Regions from separate parts of the Kitasatospora acidiphila genome, predicted to be linked through region 3. Evidence: riboswitches for the same ligand, from Rfam matches in the RefSeq annotation. Region 3 holds a riboswitch; each other region holds the start of a gene.

Region 1 (6,134 bases), 2.9 Mb from region 3:
CAGCGCGATGTCCTTGCCCGGCACGTAGCCGGCCTGCTTGATGGCCTCGGTGATGAGGTCCAGCGCGGCGCGGTTGGTCTCCAGGTTCGGGGCGAAGCCGCCCTCGTCGCCCAGGCCGGTGGACAGGCCGCGCTCCTTCAGCACCGCCTTGAGGGTGTGGTAGACCTCGGCACCCCAGCGCAGCGCCTCGGAGAACGACTCGGCGCCGATCGGCGCGATCATGAACTCCTGGATGTCCACGTTGGAGTCGGCGTGCGCGCCGCCGTTGAGGATGTTCATCATCGGGACCGGCAGGACGTGCGCGTTCGGGCCGCCCAGGTAGCGGAAGAGCGGCAGGTCCGAGGCCTCGGAGGCGGCGTGCGCCACGGCCAGCGAGACGCCGAGGATGGCGTTGGCGCCGAGCGAGGACTTGTCCGGGGTGGCGTCCAGGTCGAGCATCGCCTGGTCGATCAGCCGCTGCTCGGTGGCGTCGTAGCCGACCAGCTCCGGGCCGATCTGCTCGATGACGGCGAGGACGGCCTTCTCCACGCCCTTGCCGCCGTAGCGGTTCTTGTCACCGTCACGCAGCTCCAGCGCCTCGAAGGCTCCGGTGGAGGCGCCGGACGGGACGGCGGCACGGCCGGTGCTGCCGTCGTCGAGGCCGACCTCGACCTCGACCGTGGGGTTGCCGCGGGAGTCGAGGATCTCGCGTGCGACGACGACATCGATGGACGGCACTATGCATCTCCTTGCGGAAGCGGTCCTGGGGACAGCGGGAGGACGGGGGCCTTACGACCAGAGCCTAACCGCACCGGCCCGACCGGAGACCGGGACCTGGCTCCCGTCTCACGGTGTGGTTCTGCTACCTGTCGGTAGTTCACCTGAATGCCCGTCCGCCCCGGTCCGGGGCCGCCGCCGGTGCGGCGGCCCCGGGGGCCGGGCGTCGGCGGGTCAGCCGAGGTGGAGCGTCTGGCCGGGGAAGATCAGGTTTGGGTCCTGGCCGACCGTCGCGTGATTGGCCTGGTAGAGCGCCTGCCAGCCGCCGATCACCTGCTGGCCCTGGGCGATGGTGGAGAGCGTGTCGCCGGGCCGGACGGTGTACTCGTGGGCACCGGCCGTGGACGGCTCGGCGGGCTGCGGGGCCGGCTTCGGCTGGGCCGGCTTCGGGGTCGACCGGTGCTGCGGGGCGGCCGACCTGGGCTGGGCCTGCTGCGGCTTGGCCTGCTGGGGCTGGGCCGACCGCTCGGCGGACCGGGAGGCGGCCGCGCCGCCGCCGGGGTTCGCGGAGGCCGGGGCGCCGCCCTGGGTCAGCCCGGCCTTGACCGAGCAGACCGGCCAGGCGCCCGGCCCCTGCGAGGCCAGCACCCGCTCGGCGACCGCGATCTGCTGGTCCTTGCTGGCCAGGTCGGCCCGCGGGGCGTACTGGGTGCCGCCGTACGCGGCCCAGGTCGAGTTGGTGAACTGCAGCCCGCCGTAGAAGCCGTTGCCGGTGTTGATCGACCAGTTGCTGGTGCTCTCGCAGTTCGCCACGCCGTCCCACACGGAGACCGGGGCGGCGTGCGCGCCGGTCGCGGTGAGCAGCGGCATCGCAACTCCCGCGCCTGCCAAGCCGGCTACGGCGATGGCCTTCTCTGCGGTGGTACGGCGACGATGGCGGCCGGTGCCAAACAGCATTGAGACGTCCCTCTCCGCACGCCTGCGAGGTGAGCTGTCGGGTTCGGACCGGTGAGGTTGGCCCGGCCGCCCGCTCGGATCGCTCCGGCGGTCGGCTTCACCCCTAGCCGTGGGAGACGGCAGAAAAACCTGGGTCCCCCGCCCCTGCCCCCTGGTGGTCAGGTGTCCCGGCGACGCGATGGGCAGGATTCGGCGTACTCGCGTGCGGGGTTCGCCTACGCGAACTCCTGGGAGAGTAAGCAGATCTACTGACCAATCACAAGCTCATATCGCCCACATCACGCGGAAATTACGGTGCGTCATGCATCGCCTACCAACCGGTCAGGTTTGACCGATTTGATCCGCATTCAGACCATGACTGCACCGATGCTTCCGACGCGCCGTCACAACGGCGGGAGTTGGCGCACACTCAGTTTTCGACTGCGTCCGCGGGCTTTTCGGGCGTGAACGAAACCGGCAGTTCGCGCAGTCCGCGCATGATCAGACCGCCGCGCCAGCGCAACTCCCCCGGCTCGGCGGCGAGTCGCAGGTCCGGAAGCCGGGTCAGCAGCGTGGCCAGCGCCCGCTGGCCCTCCAGCCGGGCCAGCGGCGCGCCGATGCAGTAGTGGATGCCGTGCCCGAACCCCAGGTGCGGATTGTCCCGGCGGGCCAGGTCCATGGTGTCCGGCTGGTCGAACCTGGCCGGGTCGCGATCGGCCGCGGCCAGCACCACCAGCACCGGATCGCCGACCGGGATGTCCACCCCGCCGATGCTCAGCGGCGAGGTGGCGAACCGCCAGGTGGCCAGCTCCACCGGGCCGTCGTAGCGCAGCAGTTCCTCGACCGCGGTGGTCAGCAGCCCGGTCTCCCCGGCCGCCACCGAGGCCTGCAGGCGGGCCCGCTGCTCCGGGTGGTTCAGCAGCGCGAAGACGCCGTTGCCGATCAGGTTGACGGTCGTCTCGAAGCCGGCGAACAGCAGGATGAAGGCCATGGCGGCGGCCTCGTTCTCGGTCAGGTGCTCGCCGTGGTCGCTCGCCCGGATCAGACCGGAGATCAGGTCCTCGCCCAACTCCCCCCCGCGCTTGCGGTGGATCAGCTCCAGCAGATAGGCGCGCATCTTCTTGACCGCCCGGGCCACGCCGCCGCGCGGACCACCGCCGTGGCGGATCATCATCCCGGCCCAGTCACGGAAGTCGTCCTGGTCCTCGGCCGGCACCCCCAGCAGGTCGCAGATCGCGTAGATCGGCAGCGGGAACGCGAACTCGTGGATCAGATCGGCCGAGCCGCGCGCCGCGAAGGTGTCGATCAGCCGGTCGGTCAGGCGCTGCACCCGGGGCTCGAACTCGGCCACCCGGCGCGGGGTGAACGCCTTGGAGACCAGCCGCCGCAGCCGGGTGTGGTCCGGCGGGTCGATGTTCAGCAGGTGGGTCATCAGATCGGCCTGCCGCTCCCCCGGGATGCCGACCCGACCGGTGCGGTGCGCCTGCTCACTGTGGTGCGCCGGGTTCTTGGAGAGCCGGCTGTCGGCCAGCGCCTGCCGGGCGTCCGCATACCGCGTCACCAGCCAGGCGTCCACCCCGCTGGGCAGCGTGGTGCGGTGCACCGGGGCGTGCTCCCGCAGCCAGGCGTACGCCGGGTAGGGATCGGCGGCGAACTCCCAGGTGAACAGGGGCGGCATCGGGGCGGGCGGCTGGTTGGGCATGTCTTGACCGTATCCGTTCCCAAGTGGGAGTGAGTCTGGTCACCTGCCGGGTAATCCCTGTTGCGGAGGGTCAGGCGAAGCCTACGATCCCCGATTAATGGGTGGGCCACAGTGCGGTGGTGCCCACGGAGAGGAGTCAGGCCATGCGAGTAGCCGGGCAAGTGGTGGTCATCGCGGTGCTCGACGGCGGCGACGGCGACGCGCCGGCCCGCCGGTTCGCCGCAGCGGGAGCCACCGGTCTGCTGCTGGCGCACCCCCGGGTCGGCGTCGCCGAGGACCTGGCCGCCGCCCTGGACCGCACCGGCTGCCCGGTGGTCGGTGTCTCCTCGGACATCCACCAGCCCAGCGACATCGCCGCCCTGGTCGACACCTGCGAGAAGCACCTGGGCCGGATCGACCTGTTCTGCGTGGCCGGCCCGGACGGCGAGCGGATCGTCACCCTGGCCGACCTCCCCGGCGACCTGGACCGGCTGGCCGAGCTGCTCTACCCGCTGAGCGAGGCGATCGGCGAACTGCTGCCGCCGCAGCGGGAGCCGGTCAGGCGCACCGCGGCCTGACCCGTCCCGCTCAGTCGGCCAGGCCCTCCGCGGCCCGCACGGCCGCCCGGTAGCCGCGCGCGGCGCGCCGCAGCGCCGCGTCCGGATCCACCCTGGCGTCGTGCGCCCGCTGCACCACGGCCAGCAGCAGGGCGCCCGCGCTCTCCTCGGTCAGCTCGGCCGGCAGCTCGTAGGGCGCGTCCGGCACCCCGGTGAAGTCCGCGCGCCGCACCCGGGAGACCAGCTTGGCCGCGTACGCCAGCGCCGGCAGCCCGCTGGGCACGCCGTCCAGCACCGACTCCCGGTCCTGCTTCTCGGCCGCCTTGAGCGCCTCCCAGTTGGCCTCCACCTGGTCCGTGGTCTCGGCGTCCGAGTCGGCGAAGACGTGCGGGTGACGGTAGACCAGCTTGTCCACGATGTCCCCGGCCACGTCGTCGATGGAGAACGGGTCCTCGGCGTGCTCCTCGCCGATCCGGGAGTGGAAGAAGACCTGCAGCAGCACATCGCCGAGCTCCTCGCGCAGCGTCGCCCGGTCGCCCTCCTCGATCGCCTCGACCAGCTCGTAGGCCTCCTCGACCAGGTACTTCACCAGCGAGTCATGGGTCTGCTCGGCGTCCCACGGGCAGCCGCCGGGCGACCGCAGCCGGTCCATCACCGCGACCAGGTCGAGCAGCCGGGCGCCGGGCAGGTCGTAGGAGCCGGGCAGCAGCTCGATCTCGGGCGCCTCGCCGGCGTGCTCCACCGCGATCCTGGCCAGCGCGTCGGTCAGCCCCGGGTCGCCGTCCTGGCCGCCCAGGAACACCAGCGGGGCCCGCTCGGTGAGCTCCCGGGCCAGCGCGGGCGCACTGGTCCGCTCGATCTGCTCGACCTTGATGCCGGCCTGCGCCAGCGCGGGCAGCTGGGGGTGCTCCCGGTCGGCGGCCAGCACCAGCGGCGCGCCGTGCAGCGCCTGCCAGGCGGGCCAGCTGAGCAGCCCGGGGGCGATCCGGTGGGTGGTGGTCAGCAGGGTCAGCTTCGAGGTCTCCACACCTCGAACCTACCGCCCCGCTGTGAACTCAGGCGGCGGCGCCGGACTGCGGCAGCCACGGCTCGCTCGGGTTGTCCAGCACCGCCTGCGCCGGATCCCAGCTGCCGTAGCGCGGGTTGACCGTCACCCGCAGCTCCTCCGAGGCGATGGTCAGCAGCTGGTGCACCGCCTGGTTGCCGTCGGTGGTGCCCAGCTGCTGCCCGCTCACCTTGGCCAGCTTCTGCAGGCCGATCTGCTCGCGCAGATAGCCGTCGATCTCCTGGGCCGGGACACCGTTGCGCAGCAGCAGGTTCTGCTCCAGGGCCGCCTCCCCGGCCAGCGCCGCGACCTCCTGCTGGCGCAGCTGGGCCACCTCGGTGTCGGAGACCGACAGCTGGCGGTCGGCCAGCGCGCGGGCCACCACCTGGTCGAAGACCATCCCGTAGACGGTCGCACCGACCAGGCCCGCCTGCTCCTGGTACTGCCCGCTGGGCAGCTTGGCCGCCTGGTCCCGGAACTCCGCCACCCGGGCCTCCACCTGCGCCACCGTGATCCGGTCCGAGCCGATCAGGGCGGCGGCCCCGGGGCGGGGCGGCTGGCCGCCGCAGGCGCTCAACGCCAGCGCGCCCAGCAGGACGCCGAGCGCGGGCAGGGTGCGGCGGACGGAGCTGCTGCGGATCACGCGGGGCCTCCCGGGCAGGGCTGCGGTGGCGAAGTGGCCGAGACGTACTCCTGACGAGTCATGAGGATAGGGAGCGCGCCTGCCGTTGCCCAGACGTTGAACCGAACAGGTCACCGGGACGGACGATTTGGCGGACCGTCAGCTGATGGACTCAACTGACGGTAAGCCCGGCCCGGTTGGGGCTCGACCGGGGAAGACGCCCGCCCGACTGGGGGCCGACCGAGCAGAGCGCCCGGCGCGTTGGGGCTCAGCCGGCGGGGCGCCACCAGCTGGCGGTGCGCGGGTCGAGCGGCGGCAGCCGGCCGGTGCGGTGCTGCTGCAGCTGGTCCAGGTGGCGGCGCAGCCGCAGCACGTCCGGGTGGTGCGGGCCGAGCCGCGGCTCGCGGTCGAAGAGCAGCGCCAGCAGCCACTCCCAGGCGCCGTCCGGGTCGCCGGAGCCGGCCAGCAGCAGGCCGATCCGCTCGCGCAGCTCGAAGCAGCGGGCCGGGTCGGTGTCCGCCCCCTCGGCCAGCCGGGCCGTGCAGTCGGCCAGCAGTGCCCGGTACTCGGCCAGCGCCTCGGTCACCCGGCCGAGCT
Region 2 (6,134 bases), 6.6 Mb from region 3:
GAGGGCCGCCCCACGTGCGGGAGGCGGCCCTCGGCTGCTTTCGGTGCGCGGCGGGTCGGGGCCCGCCGGCGGTGCGGCGGGTCAGACCCGGCCGGCGAAGTCCGGGGTGTAGTTCGAGATGGTCTCGTACTTCACGCCGGCGCTCGGGTTGGCGGCCTCCACGAACTTGCCGCCGCCCACGTACAGGCCCACGTGGTAGACGCCGGAGTCGCTGCCGTTGCTGGACCAGAAGAGCAGGTCGCCCGGCTGCAGGCTGGCCAGCGACACCCGGGTGGAGGCGGCGGCCTGGTCGGCGGCGATGCGCGGGATGGAGACGCCGGCCTGGGCCATCGCGGCCTGGGTCAGGCCGGAGCAGTCCCAACCGCCGTTGCTGCTGCCGCCCCAGACGTAGGCCTGGCCGACCTTGGACTCCGCGAAGCTGACCGCGGCGGCGAAGGCACCGGTGGCGCTCTGGGTGCTGGTGGAGCTGCTCTGCAGGCTGGTGGTGCGGGCCGGGAGCGAGGCCGGGGCCGGGGTGGCGGCGTCCGAGGAGTCGTCAGCGTTCTTGGCGGGCGCCGCGGGGGTGGCCACGGCGACCGTGCCGAGGTCGAGCTTCTCGCCCGGGTAGATCCAGTTCGGGCCCTGGGTCAGCACCGACTTGTTGAGGTCGTAGAGCTTCTGCCAGCCGCCGTCCACGTTGTGCTTCTGGGCGATGGTGGACAGCCAGTCGCCGGGCACCACGGTGTAGGTCTCGCGGTCGGCGTGCTGCGCCGGGGCGGCCTTCGGCGCCGGAGCCTGCTGCTGCGCCGGGGCGGCGGGGGCAGCCGGGGCGGCGGGGGTCGGCGCCGGGGTGCTGCTGGTGCTGCCGGCGCCGGTGTCGACCTGCGCCGGGGCGCCGCCGGCGGTCAGGCCCGCCTGGATGGAGCAGACCGGCCAGGCGCCGGGGCCCTGGTCGGCGAGCACCTTCTCGGCGACGGCGATCTGCTGGTCCTTGGTGGCCAGGTTGGCCTGCGGGGCGTACTGGGTGCCGCCGTAGGCCGCCCAGGTGGAGGAGGTGAACTGCAGGCCGCCGTAGAAGCCGTTGCCGGTGTTGATGCTCCAGTTGTTGGTGCTCTCGCAGGCGGCGACCTTGTCCCACACCGAGACCGGCGCGGCGGAGGCGGTGGTGGCGGTGATGCACGGCAGGGCCAGGCCCAGGCCGAGCAGGCCGGTGGCGGCAATCGCGCGCTTGGCGTTGCGGGGACGGTTCGTGCCAGTCGTGGGCAGCATGAAGACGCGTTCCTCTCCTACGCCTACGAGGTGAGCTGTCGGATTCGGGCTGGAGTTGCCCGGCCGTGCGTGCACGGCTTCACCCCAAGCCCCGGTCTCCCGGGGCGGCTTACCTGGGTCCCCCGCTCCTGCCGTGGTTGCGTTTTCGCGCCGCCAGCAGGGTCGGTGGCAGGACTCGGCGTCCGGTCTGCTGGGTCCGTGTGACCACGAACGGGGAGCACGTTAGACAGACATAAGAAGGAATCGCAAACAGCTGTGAGTGACATCACACAGTATTCACTTGACCTTCAAGATCGCGATGTGCCGGTAGCTGATGGAGTGTTGGGTCGGGAACCGGCAACTGGGTTGTTCGCCAGCGAAGTTGCCGCTCTTTCAGGCTGATGGGCCGTTCAAAATCCGAGGCCCTCGCAGGAGGCTTTCCCGGCAACTTCCAAGGGACTTGAAGGTGCTCTGACAGGTACTCGTTACCAATTCGAGACCGGCGGCCTGACGGGGTGCTAGAAGGGTCAAAACGGACAGATACGGGCAGATTGACGAACCTTGTGAAGGCATGCCCACGAACTGAGCCCCTGCCAGTGGGGCCGGCGGGTGTCGGCGGGTGTCCGGGCATGCGAAAGGCCCCGTCCGCGTCCCAGGGGGACGTGAACGGGGCCAGCCGGACTGCGGGGGCTCAGGCCTCCTCAGAAGCCTCTCCAGCGGGCTGTGCGGGGAGCTGCGGGCCCTCCGTGACCGGGTCGGGCTCGGCGGGCTCGGGCAGCGCGGCCAGGTACACCGAGGCGATCAGCTGACCGACCGTCGGGTAGGCGCCGATCGGCGCGGCGCTCGGGCAGCCGGTCTCCTCGGCGGCGGCCAGCAGCGCCTCGCCGCTCACCTCGGGGCCGATCACCAGCGGGGCCAGGGCGGGCCGCTGCGAGCCGGTGGCCCGCAGGTGCTCGACGGCGCCGGCCACCGAGCCGGGCACGTCCAGGGCGGCGGCCACCACCGGCACCGCCAGCCGGGCCGCGAGCAGCACGCCGGTGACGCCGGCCGCCGCGGCGGCCTCCTCGCCGCCCACGGTGGTCAGCACCACGCCGTCGGCGGCCGTGGCGATGGCGAACAGGCGGGCGCGGTCGGCGCGGGCCAGGCCGGCCTCGGAGAGCCGCACGTGCACCGCCTCGGCCAGCAGCGGGTGCGGGCCGAGCGGCTCGGTCACCTGCGCCCCGGTCTCGGCGGCGAGCTGGTGCAGCCCGGCCAGGAAGTCATGCGGTCCGGTGACCAGCGGCACCAGCACCGGGGCGGGCAGGCCCAGCTCGGCGGCCCGGGCCACCAGGTCGGCCACGGTGGGGGCGGCGTGGCCCGGCTGTGCCTGGGGAGCGTCCTGCTCGTCTCGCTCCTGCTGGGCCGCCGGCTCGGCGGCCGTGGTCGGCAGCCAGCCGGCCAGCATTTCGATGCCGGGCTGTTCGCCGCGGATCACCGAGATCAGCTCGTCGACCACCGCCACCGCCTCGGGCGTCGCCTCGGCCGGCACCGCGAGGACCAGCGGCGCCGCGCCGACCGGGACCTCGGGGCGCTCGGGACGGCGGTGGCGCCCCCGTGCTCGGGAGCCTGGCGTGCGGACGGGCAGTTGTGCGCCCGGGATGGCTGCAGTGCTCATGGCGCAGAATCGTAGGACATACGCGTGATCAGTCCGCATCGGGCTGCCGGTCGATTGCCCGCCGTCCGGCTCCGCTCCGCCGATGGCCAGGCCCGGCGTCCGGAAAACCGGCCTCTCGTTCCATTGATGTGACGGAGTGTGAGGGTTCGGATGCGAACTCGACCGTGGAATGGGCCTGTCAATGGCCGAACCGGTCAGAGGGTCGTGGACGTCCCCTGACACGGGGTGACGATCGAAGAGCTGAATCACCCTCAAATGTCCAGTTCTGTCTGGCGGATTGTGTCGGTTTGGCGAGGGTTTGTCACATCAAGTTCCTGACGGTGCACGCGCAAAATCGCATGCCGATGCACGTGCATTAGCGTTATCATCACGACAAGTAAGGCATTCGCCCTGCCCGTACGAGCCGGAGGCGGCCGGCGGCCGGAGCGGTCGGGCGCCGAGCGCTATGAGCACTCCAGCTCTTGGGAGAATTCGATGCACCACACGTACAACGGCATGCCCGCGGCAGACCTCGAAGGCGTGGTCTGGCAGAAGAGTCGCCACAGCAACTCCAAGGGCAACTGCGTGGAGCTGGCGGCCCTCGATGGTGGCGCCGTCGCCATGCGCAACTCGCGCTTCCCGGACGGCCCGGCCCTCATCTACACCCGGGACGAGATCGAGGCGCTGCTGCTGGGTGTCAAGGACGGGGAGTTCGACCACCTGGTCGCCTGATCCCCGAGCCACCGTCAGGCCGCTTGCCGGGCCTGCCGATCGGACTGGGCGCCGCCGCGGCACAGGGGAGTCTGCGGCGGCGTTTCGCATGTCCTCGGCGCCCCTTGTCGGTTGGACCCCCGGGTTGGCTGCGCAGTTCGGCCGCGCGGTTCGGCTGCTCGCTCCGGCAACCGCAGGCTGGACCCGCGGGTCGGCCCCGGGAACGCGAAACGCCGCGCGACGGCGCGGCGTTCGGTCGGGCGGATGGGCCCGTCAGGCTGAGCGGCGGTGACGTCCGATCGACGCGGCGTCAACTGCCGCGGAGGACAGCGAAGTCGGTGCCCCTCGGCCTGGAAAACGGCCCAGACCACCTTGCCGGTCCCGGAGGCCAGCGGGTGCCAGCCCCAGGAGCGGCTGAACGAATCGACCAGGTGCAGCCCCCGGCCCGACTCGGCCACGAAGTCGGCCTCCCGGGTGACCGGCCCCTGGCAGCTCGGATCGCTGACGGCGCAGACCAGTTGGTCCCCCCGGTGGACCAGGCTGATCCGGATCGGCAGCCGGCCGTCGACCGGGCCCGGCTGGATCGGGAACGGCTGCCGGCCCGGCAGGTCCGCCGCGGTCGGCTGGCCGATCGCGTGCCGCAGCGCGTTGGTGACCAACTCCGAGGCGACCAGGGCGACATCGTCGAACATGTCGCCAAGGCCCCAGCGCTGCAGGGAGGTTCTGGTGAAGTCGCGGGCGGTCTTCACCGCGTCATAGCGAGGGGGGAGCGTGCAGGTGACCACGTCAGGGTCGATGGCAAGCGCCGTACCGGTGCCCATGAAGAGCTCCTCCCATAAGGGGGCGGACACGGCTGGACCCGGCGGGGTCATGCCGGTCACCTCCGACTCGCTCGGCCGCTTCGCCATCGCCTCGACCGGATGCATGGGGTCGACGACGAAGCCCGCGGGACTGTCACAGGGGGCGTGCAACTGCACGTGCACCATCGTGCTCTGTGCTCACGGCGGATGCAAGAGTCGATTCACGTGCAGTCGCACTATTGGCATATGCAGACGCCGGATGCACGTGCATCCGTACGTGCTGATGGATGTGCCGATGGACGTGCCGATGCAAAATTGGTAGATCCTTGTACTGGTACAGGCACTGTGAGCGGCCGGATGATGGCAGACTGTGCGCTGATTTCCTGAGTCGGAGGTTCCAACGGCATGACCACAGTGCAGCCCGGCGGCGGTTCGATGGTGCGCCGGATCCTCCTGGGCTCCCAGCTGCGCAGGCTGCGGGAGGCCCGCGGCGTCACCCGCGAGGACGCCGGCTATGCCATCCGCGCCTCGGAGTCGAAGATCAGCCGGATGGAACTCGGGCGGGTCAGCTTCAAGGAGCGCGACGTCGCCGACCTGCTGACCCTCTACGGCGTGACCGACGGCGAGGAGCGCGAGTCGCTGCTCGGCCTGGTCCGCGAGGCGAACAAGTCCGGCTGGTGGCACAGTTTCAGCGATGTGCTGCCGGGCTGGTTCCAGACCTACGTGGGCCTGGAGGAGGCCGCCTAGCTGATCCGCACCTACGAGGTGCAGTTCATCCCCGGCCTGCTGCAGTCCGAGACCTACGCCCGCGCCGTCTTCACCCAGAGCAGCCCGGCGCTCAGCGAGGAGGAGGTCGAGCGCCTGGTCGGCCTGCGGCTGCGCCGCCAGAAGCTGCTGGCGGAGGGTCAGGGCCCGCGGCTGTGGGCGGTGATCGACGAGGCGGCGCTGCGCCGGCCGGTCGGCGGGCCGAAGGTGATGCGCGGCCAGCTCCAGTACCTGATCGACATCGCAGAGCAGCCCAACGTGGTGATCCAGGTGATGCCGTTCCGGTTCGGGGCGCACGCCGGGGAGAGCGGCGCCTTCAGCATCCTGCGCTTCCCCGAGCAGGACCTCGCCGACGTGGTCTACCTGGAGCAGCTGACCAGCGCGCTCTACCTGGACAAGCGGGACGACGTGGACGCCTACGTGCAGGTGATGGAACGGCTCTGCGTGGACAGCCTCACCCCGGAGAAGACCACCGACCTGCTGACCTCGATCCTGGCCGAGAGCTGACCCGGCGACCCGGTCAGCCGGAGGCCAGGTGCGCCCAGTCCGGCCGACCGGGACTGCCGCCCTCCGGTGGTCGCCCCAACTCCCAGGGCAGGCCGTAGCGGGCGAACAGGTCGGCCCGGATCGGCGGCAGCGGGGTCTGCGCGCCGGGAAGCAGCACGCCGATGCAACCGCCCATCAACGCGCTGCGCAGCACCGCGTGTTCGGCGGCCGGATCGGGCGCGCCCCAGCCCGCCAGCACCTCCCGCAGGATCGCGCCGAGCTGCTGCTGCTCCGGGTCCTGGACGAAGCCGCCGATGTCCGGGTCGAGGATCAGCGCCAGGTGCGAGCGCATCACCCGGGGTGGTCCAGTGCGGTGTGCAGGATCTGGTCGATCGCCGCGGCCAGCCGCTGCGGTGGTGAGGCGTCCGGCGGCAGTTCGGCGAGTGCGGCGGCCAGCTCCAGGTGCATCAGCCGGTGGGTGGCGGACTGCATCAGCAGTCGTTTGCCGTCGA
Region 3 (6,134 bases):
CGGCCTCAACTCGCGTTTCGGGAGTTGACCTGCCACGGCCTCAACTGCGGCGTCGCGACAGGGCGACGCCGCCCAGGCAGAGGCAGCCGCCCAGCAGGGTGAGCCAGCCGGGCACCTCGCCGAGGGCGGCCCAGGACATCAGGACCACCAGGGCCGGCACGGCGTAGGTGGTCGCGCCCATCCGTCCGGCGGTGCTCCGGGACAGGGCGTAGGCCCAGACGCCGAAGGCCAGCGCGGTCGGGAACAGGCCCAGGTAGACCAGGTCCAGGTCGGCGGAGAGCGGGGCGCGGTGCAACTGGTGGAGCAGCGAGGGGGTGAACGGCAGGCAGGCGACGGTGCCGATCAGGCAGCCGAAGGCGGTCACCTGGAGGGCGGTGCCGTGCCGGAGCGCGGGCTTCTGGGCCACCACACCGCCCGCGTAGAGCAGCGCGGCCAGCAGGCAGAGCAGCACTCCGAGGACGGACGAGCCATGCCCGCTGCCGCTGCTGGATACGCCCACCACCACCGCCCCGGCGAACGAGACCGCCATCCCGGCGAGCAGGCCGCGCGGGAAGCCCTCCTTGAGCACCAGCCCGCCGAGCAGCGCGATCGCCAGCGGGCCGATGTTGACCACCATCGCGGCGGTGCCCGCATCGACCTTCTGCTCACCCCAGTTGAGCGCCACCATGTAGAGCCCGAACCAGAGCAGCCCCGACACCACGATGCCCGGCCAGGCGCCGCGTCGGGGCAGCCCCTCCCGGCGTAACGCCCAGACGGCGAGCAGCGCCACGGACCCCACCACCAGTCGGCCGAGCGCCAGTTCACCGGGGCCGAAGTGTTTGGCGGCGGTGCGGATCGCCACGAAGGCGGAGGCCCAGAGCAGCACGGCGACGGCGGCCGCGGCCACCGCCTTGGTGTCGAGTCCGTCGAATCGGCTGCCTGCGGGGGTGGTTGGGAGGTCCATGGCTGCGAAGCTAGCCAGTGGCAGCGCGTTTGAACAGGGGTTTTCGGCGGACCCTGGTCCGGCCAACTCGCTCACTCCGCTGGTTCGGGCAGCAGTGGGAAGAGCCGGGTGATGGCGGCGACCGGGCGGGCGGTGGCGGGCCGGTTGGCCGGGTCGGCCTCGCGGTGCTGGAACTCGGCGAGCAGTCGGCGCACCGAGTCGGCGACCCGGCCGAGCTCCTCGGGGGTCAGATAGACGACCGAGCTGAAGGCCTCGTCCTGCCGCCACTGCGGCTCCGCCTGCTCGCGGCGGGCCAGCCAGCGCTGGTAGCTCTCGTCCTCCAGGCGCCGTGCCAGCTGGTCGAACTGAGCCGTCGGCGGCTCGTCGCCGGCGGCCTGCCGCAGGCGCCAGGGGCGGGCCCGGCCACCGCTGGTGGGCACCGGCTCGATCCGGCCGTGGCGGGCCAGTTGGCGCAGGTGGAACGAGCAGAGGCCGGAGCTGTAGCCGAGCCGCTGGGCCGCCAGGGTGGCGGTCACGGCGCCCTCGGCCGCCAGCAGCCGGAGCAGCGCGGTGCGCACCTCGTGGTCCGGCAGTCCGTCAGAGGCCGTGCCGGGGGCGGGAGCTGCGAGATCTTCAGTCACTTTGCAAAGTCTGCTACTTTGCAAAGCCCGTTGGCAAGCACGCCAGCACGATGGTTGGCCGAGGAGAGGGAGTCGCCGATGTCCGAATCGCCCGAGGACGTGCAGGTGTTGGAGGAGTTCGAGCGGCCCGGCGGCGGAGTGCGAGTGCACCTGCAAGGCCAACCGGTGGACGGATACCCGGTGTTGCCGCCGGAGGCCGCGCGGGGTTCGGTGCTGCGGATCACCGAGCTCGGGGAGGAGATCCTGCACCGGCCGTGCCGCCCGGCGGACGCCGAGTTCGGCACCCCGGAGCTGGCCCGGCTGATCGACGACATGTTCGCCACCATGTACATCGCCGCCGGCGCGGGCCTGGCGGCCAACCAAGTGGACGTCGACCTCCGGCTGTTCGTCTACGACTGCCTGGACGAGGACGGCGTCCGGCACGTCGGCCACATCCTCAACCCGGTGATCGAGGAGGACACGGCGGCACGCGGGCGCCGCCTGATCGAGGACGTCGAGGGCTGCCTCTCCGTCCCCGGTGCGACGATGGACGTCGCCAGGCCGGCGCACACCGTGATGCACGGCTACGACAAGGACGGAAAGCCGCTCACCATCGAGGGGTTCGGATACTTCGCGCGCTGCCTGCAGCACGAGGCCGACCACCTCGACGGCCGGCTCTACGTCGACCGGCTCGCCAAGCGGGATCGCAAGGACGCGCTGCGGCAGATGACCGAGCGCCGGACCGAGGTGTTCGCCAAGCGGCAGGCGCTGACCGCGAAGCTGATGGGCAGCCGGGACCGGGCGGCCCGCCCGGTGGACTAGAGCCGTGCGGCGAGACAGCCGAGCACCGGACTCCACTGCTCGATCCGGACGTGGCTGAGCACGCCCGCCTCCGCGTACGGGTCGTGATCCACCATCTCCCGTACCTCGGCTTCGTCCTTGGCCCGGAAGACGAGCAGCCCGCCGGTGTCACTGGTCAACGGCCCGCACAAGGCGATCCGGCCATCGTCGGCCAGTTCGGCCAGGTACTCCCGGTGCGTGGGCCGGCTCGTGTGGCGGCCCCCGGGGAACGCCCTAGTCGCCGGTCCGCTGCGGCGGGAGGTGCAGGTAGGCGGCCCGGCCGGTGTCCCGGGCGCGGGCCACGGCCTCGACCAGGGCGAGTCGGGGTGGGGTGAGCACGGTGCGCCACTCACTGAGTGGGCGGACGGCGAACTCGGTGTGCTCGGCCGGGTCGAGGGCGAGGCCGGCCAACTGCTCGGCCGTGAGGGTGCCGCCGTCGAAGACCACCCCGACCTTGAACGGCCACTCGCCCGCGGCCGCCACGAAGAGCAGGGCGAGCAGCGGCGGGGCAGGCTGGGTCGGCAGCAGCAGACCGGTCTCCTCGCGGACCTCCCGGCGGGCGCTGTCCCACGGGTCGCTGCCGAACTCCAGGTTGCCCCCGGCGAATTGCCACACGTCCGGGTCGTAGACGGACTTCAGCAGCAGTGGGTGTCCGTCGCCGTCGGTGAAGTGCACGGCAGCGAACACGATGCCGTGCGGCAGGGTGCGCAGATGGTCGGCGAGCGGCAGTTGGGCCATCGCGGATCCTTTCGGCGGGTGGTCTGTGCTCAGTCCTCGGAGTGGTCGCCGTCCAGGTAGACCCAGGCGCCGTCGTGGCGGACGAAGCGGCTGTTCTCGTGCAGACTGCCGGACCGGCCGCGCTCGCGGAAGTGGGCGCGGAACTCCACCGTGCCGGCGGTGTGGAACGGGCCGCCCTCGGTGCTGCCCAGGATCTCCAGCCGCTCCCAGCTGAGCCCGGGGTCGAGGTCGAGCTCGGCCGGGCGGGTGTCGGGGTGCCAACTGCGCAGCAGATAGGCGATGTCCCGGACCGCGAAGGCGCTGTAGCGCGAGCGCATCAGCTGCTCGGCGGTGGCGGCCTGGGCGAGGCCGCGGTGCAGCTTGCCGCAGCAGTCGGCGTAGGCGGCGGACAGACCGCAGGGGCAGGTGGTGGGCTGGGCGGCTGGCTTGGCGGCGGTGCGTCGGGACATGACTCCATTGTGACGGGCCGTGGGGAGTGCACTCGCACAGCCCATGGCCCACAGCCCGTCAGATGATCAGAGGAGGAGGCTGATCAGGGGAACTGGAGGTGCTGGCCCGGGAGGATCAGGTTCGGGTCGGCACCGACCACGTCGGCGTTGTGCTGGTAGAACTGCTGCCAGCCGTCCAGGTGGTGGGTGTAGGCGATCTCCGAGAGGCAGTCGCCGGGCTGCACCGTGTAGCCGCCGGTGGTGGGCAGCGCGGTGGTGGGCGTGCCGGGCGCCTGGGTGCCGGGCGGCGCGGGCTGCGGCGTGCCGGTCTGCTGCGGGGGCGCGGCGGGTGCAGCGGGCGCCGGTACGGCGGCGGACGGCCCGGTGGGCGCCGCGGCGGTGCTGGGGGCTGCCGGGGCGGGGGTGCCGGCCTGGGCCGGGGTGCTGGGGGCGGTGGTGGCCGTCGGGGCGCCCGCAGTGGCGGGGGTGCTCGGGGTTGCCGGGGCGCTCGGGGCGGCGTTGCCGGGTGCGGCGGGCGCCGGGGTGGCCGGGCTCGCGGGCGCTGCGGGGTTCGTCCACGCGGGCGGGGCCGCCGAAGCGCCGGGCAGGCCGGGCGCGCCGGGCAGGCTGGGCGTGCCCGGGGAGGTCGGTGTGCCCGGCGTGGCGGGCGTGCTCGGTGCGGCGCTCGGCGCGTTCGGCGCGCTCACCGGAGGAGTCGCCGGAGCACCCGGCGTGCTGGGCGTACCGGGGCCGCCCTGCGAGTTGCCCGGCGCCGTCAGACCGGCCGTGACCGCGCACTGCCCCCAGGTACCCGGCCCCCGGTCCTCGAACAGCGCCTCGGCCACCTCGATCTGCTGCTGGCGGGTGGCGTGCGAGGGCTCGGCGCCGTACTCGTCGCCGCCGTAGTGGTCCCACTGGCGCTGGGTGAGGTGGAGCCCGCCGTAGTAGCCGTTGCCGGTGTCCATGGTCCAGGTGCTGCCGGTCTCGCACTGGGCGACGGCGTCCCAGGTGCTGGCCGGGGCGGCGTGCGCGCCGGTGGCGGCGAGCAGCGGCAGCGCCAGCCCGGCGCCCGCCACGGTGGCCGCCGCGACGGCCCGTTCGGTCTGGGTCGGGCGGCGATGGCGGCCAGGGCCGGTGAAGACCATGGGTCTGTTTCCTCTCCGCACGCCTGCGAGGTGAGCTGTCGGGTTCGGGCCGGGAGGTTGGCCCGGCCGCCCGACCGGACGGATCCGGTGGGCGGCTTCACCCCTAGCCGCGCGGGACGGCACTGAACCTGGGTCCCCCGCTCCTGCCCTGACGTGGTGTGGTGGTCTGGATCCCGGGCGCGGTGGGCAGGACTAGGCGTGCCGCGCTCGGGTGCCGGCAGATGCCGGCTGGCAGGCAGACTAGACGGATCATCATCGTGGTAACAACCCCGCATCGTGGACATCACACGCTCATCACGTGGAGTCTTGGACATGCTGTGCAGGATGTACTGGGACAGCGGAGGCCGCGTGGATCGTTGATGCCCGAGGTCGACCCGCTGGTTGCCGTCCAGTTCGTGTCGAGACTGTGTCGAGTTCATGTCGAGGAGCGGAGGAGAGGTCTGATGGCCGACGAAGCCAGGATGCGTGAGCTGTTCGCATCGGGGAAGCGCGGTGTGCTGGTCACCATCAAGCGGGACGGGCGCCCGCAGATGTCCAATGTCTTCTATGTCTACGATCAGGAGCAGGGCTTGATCCGGGTCTCGGTCACCGCGGATCGCGCCAAGGCCAAGAACGCGGCCCGTGACCCGCGCGTCAGCCTCCATGTGGCCAGCCCGGACTTCTTCACCTGGGCGGTCGCCGAGGGCACGGCCGAGCTGACGCCCGTCGCCCAGGCGCCGGATGACGACACGGTGGCGCAGCTGGTCGACTACTACCGGGCCGGGGTCGGTGAGCACCCCGACTGGGCGGAGTTCCGCGCAGCGATGGTCGAGGAGCGCCGCCAGCTGCTGACGCTGCGGGTCGAGCGGTTCTACGGGCAGACGCCCTGACGCTGACGAACCGGGGTGCCGCCGACTGCGCCAAGCGCAGACGGCGGCGCCCCGGCGCGCGGCCCTGGCAGCCGAGCGCCTCGTGCCCCGGGGCTCAATCGAGCGCCACCTGCCCCAGCGCCCCATGCTCCCTGGCTCAACCGTGCGCCACGTGCGCCCCCGCCCTCAGCCCAGCGCCTCGCGGCTGAGGGCGAGCGTGGTCTCGATGGCCTTCACATAACCCGCGTGCATCCGGTCCGCCACGGCGTCCTCATCGGGGCCGCCGCCGAGGTCCACCTCGGCCCGGAAGGTGAGCAGCAGCTCGCCGTCGGCGCCCTCCTCGATGTCGTTGTGGATCACCCAGCGGGCCCGCTCGTCGTCGCGGTAGAAGCTGACCCGGGTCATGGGCTCGAAGACCACCGTCTCGCGCACCCGCTCGCCGTGGAAGACCACCTCGCGGACCAGACCGTTCGCCGTCCGCTCCAGCACCCGGCACTCGTCCATCGCGGCCACGAACGGCACGGCGTTCTCCGCCTTGCGGACCAGGCCGGCCCAGATCGCCGCACGGTCCAACGCGGTCCGGTCGCCGCGCT

Evidence for each region. A riboswitch is a leader RNA that binds a small molecule or an ion and turns the genes downstream of it on or off. The one in region 3 is predicted to bind cyclic di-AMP.
Region 1: it holds a riboswitch for cyclic di-AMP, as region 3 does, so the genes downstream of both, E6W39_RS43530 (transglycosylase family protein) here and E6W39_RS43415 (LysM peptidoglycan-binding domain-containing protein) in region 3, are expected to answer to the same signal.
Region 2: it holds a riboswitch for cyclic di-AMP, as region 3 does, so the genes downstream of both, E6W39_RS34975 (transglycosylase family protein) here and E6W39_RS43415 (LysM peptidoglycan-binding domain-containing protein) in region 3, are expected to answer to the same signal.

What each region holds. Positions count from the first base shown of each region.
Region 1 is NZ_VIGB01000003.1:3,713,100-3,719,233, forward strand. Features, by position in the region: gene eno (phosphopyruvate hydratase) at 1-717, opposite strand, end outside; gene E6W39_RS43530 (transglycosylase family protein) at 931-1,566, opposite strand; cyclic di-AMP (ydaO/yuaA leader) riboswitch at 1,657-1,858, opposite strand; gene E6W39_RS17360 (cytochrome P450 family protein) at 2,063-3,334, opposite strand; gene E6W39_RS17365 (SDR family NAD(P)-dependent oxidoreductase) at 3,478-3,891, shown strand; gene E6W39_RS17370 (MazG family protein) at 3,902-4,897, opposite strand; gene E6W39_RS17375 (SurA N-terminal domain-containing protein) at 4,926-5,558, opposite strand; gene E6W39_RS17380 (serine/threonine-protein kinase) at 5,806-6,134, opposite strand, start outside.
Region 2 is NZ_VIGB01000003.1:7,403,524-7,409,657, forward strand. Features, by position in the region: gene E6W39_RS34975 (transglycosylase family protein) at 82-1,248, opposite strand; cyclic di-AMP (ydaO/yuaA leader) riboswitch at 1,256-1,400, opposite strand; gene E6W39_RS34980 (hypothetical protein) at 1,919-2,881, opposite strand; gene E6W39_RS34985 (DUF397 domain-containing protein) at 3,356-3,592, shown strand; gene E6W39_RS43790 (ATP-binding protein) at 3,607-4,548, opposite strand; partial or broken gene E6W39_RS34995 (helix-turn-helix domain-containing protein) at 4,807-5,643, shown strand; gene E6W39_RS44355 (hypothetical protein) at 5,657-5,974, opposite strand; gene E6W39_RS44360 (TetR/AcrR family transcriptional regulator) at 5,974-6,134, opposite strand, start outside.
Region 3 is NZ_VIGB01000003.1:852,948-859,081, reverse strand. Features, by position in the region: gene E6W39_RS04730 (DMT family transporter) at 41-943, opposite strand; gene E6W39_RS04725 (winged helix-turn-helix domain-containing protein) at 1,015-1,563, opposite strand; gene def (peptide deformylase) at 1,642-2,364, shown strand; gene E6W39_RS04715 (YciI family protein) at 2,361-2,735, opposite strand; gene E6W39_RS04710 (NUDIX domain-containing protein) at 2,617-3,120, opposite strand; gene E6W39_RS04705 (YchJ family protein) at 3,150-3,569, opposite strand; gene E6W39_RS43415 (LysM peptidoglycan-binding domain-containing protein) at 3,653-4,693, opposite strand; cyclic di-AMP (ydaO/yuaA leader) riboswitch at 4,700-4,862, opposite strand; gene E6W39_RS04695 (PPOX class F420-dependent oxidoreductase) at 5,137-5,562, shown strand; gene E6W39_RS39080 (SRPBCC family protein) at 5,728-6,134, opposite strand, start outside.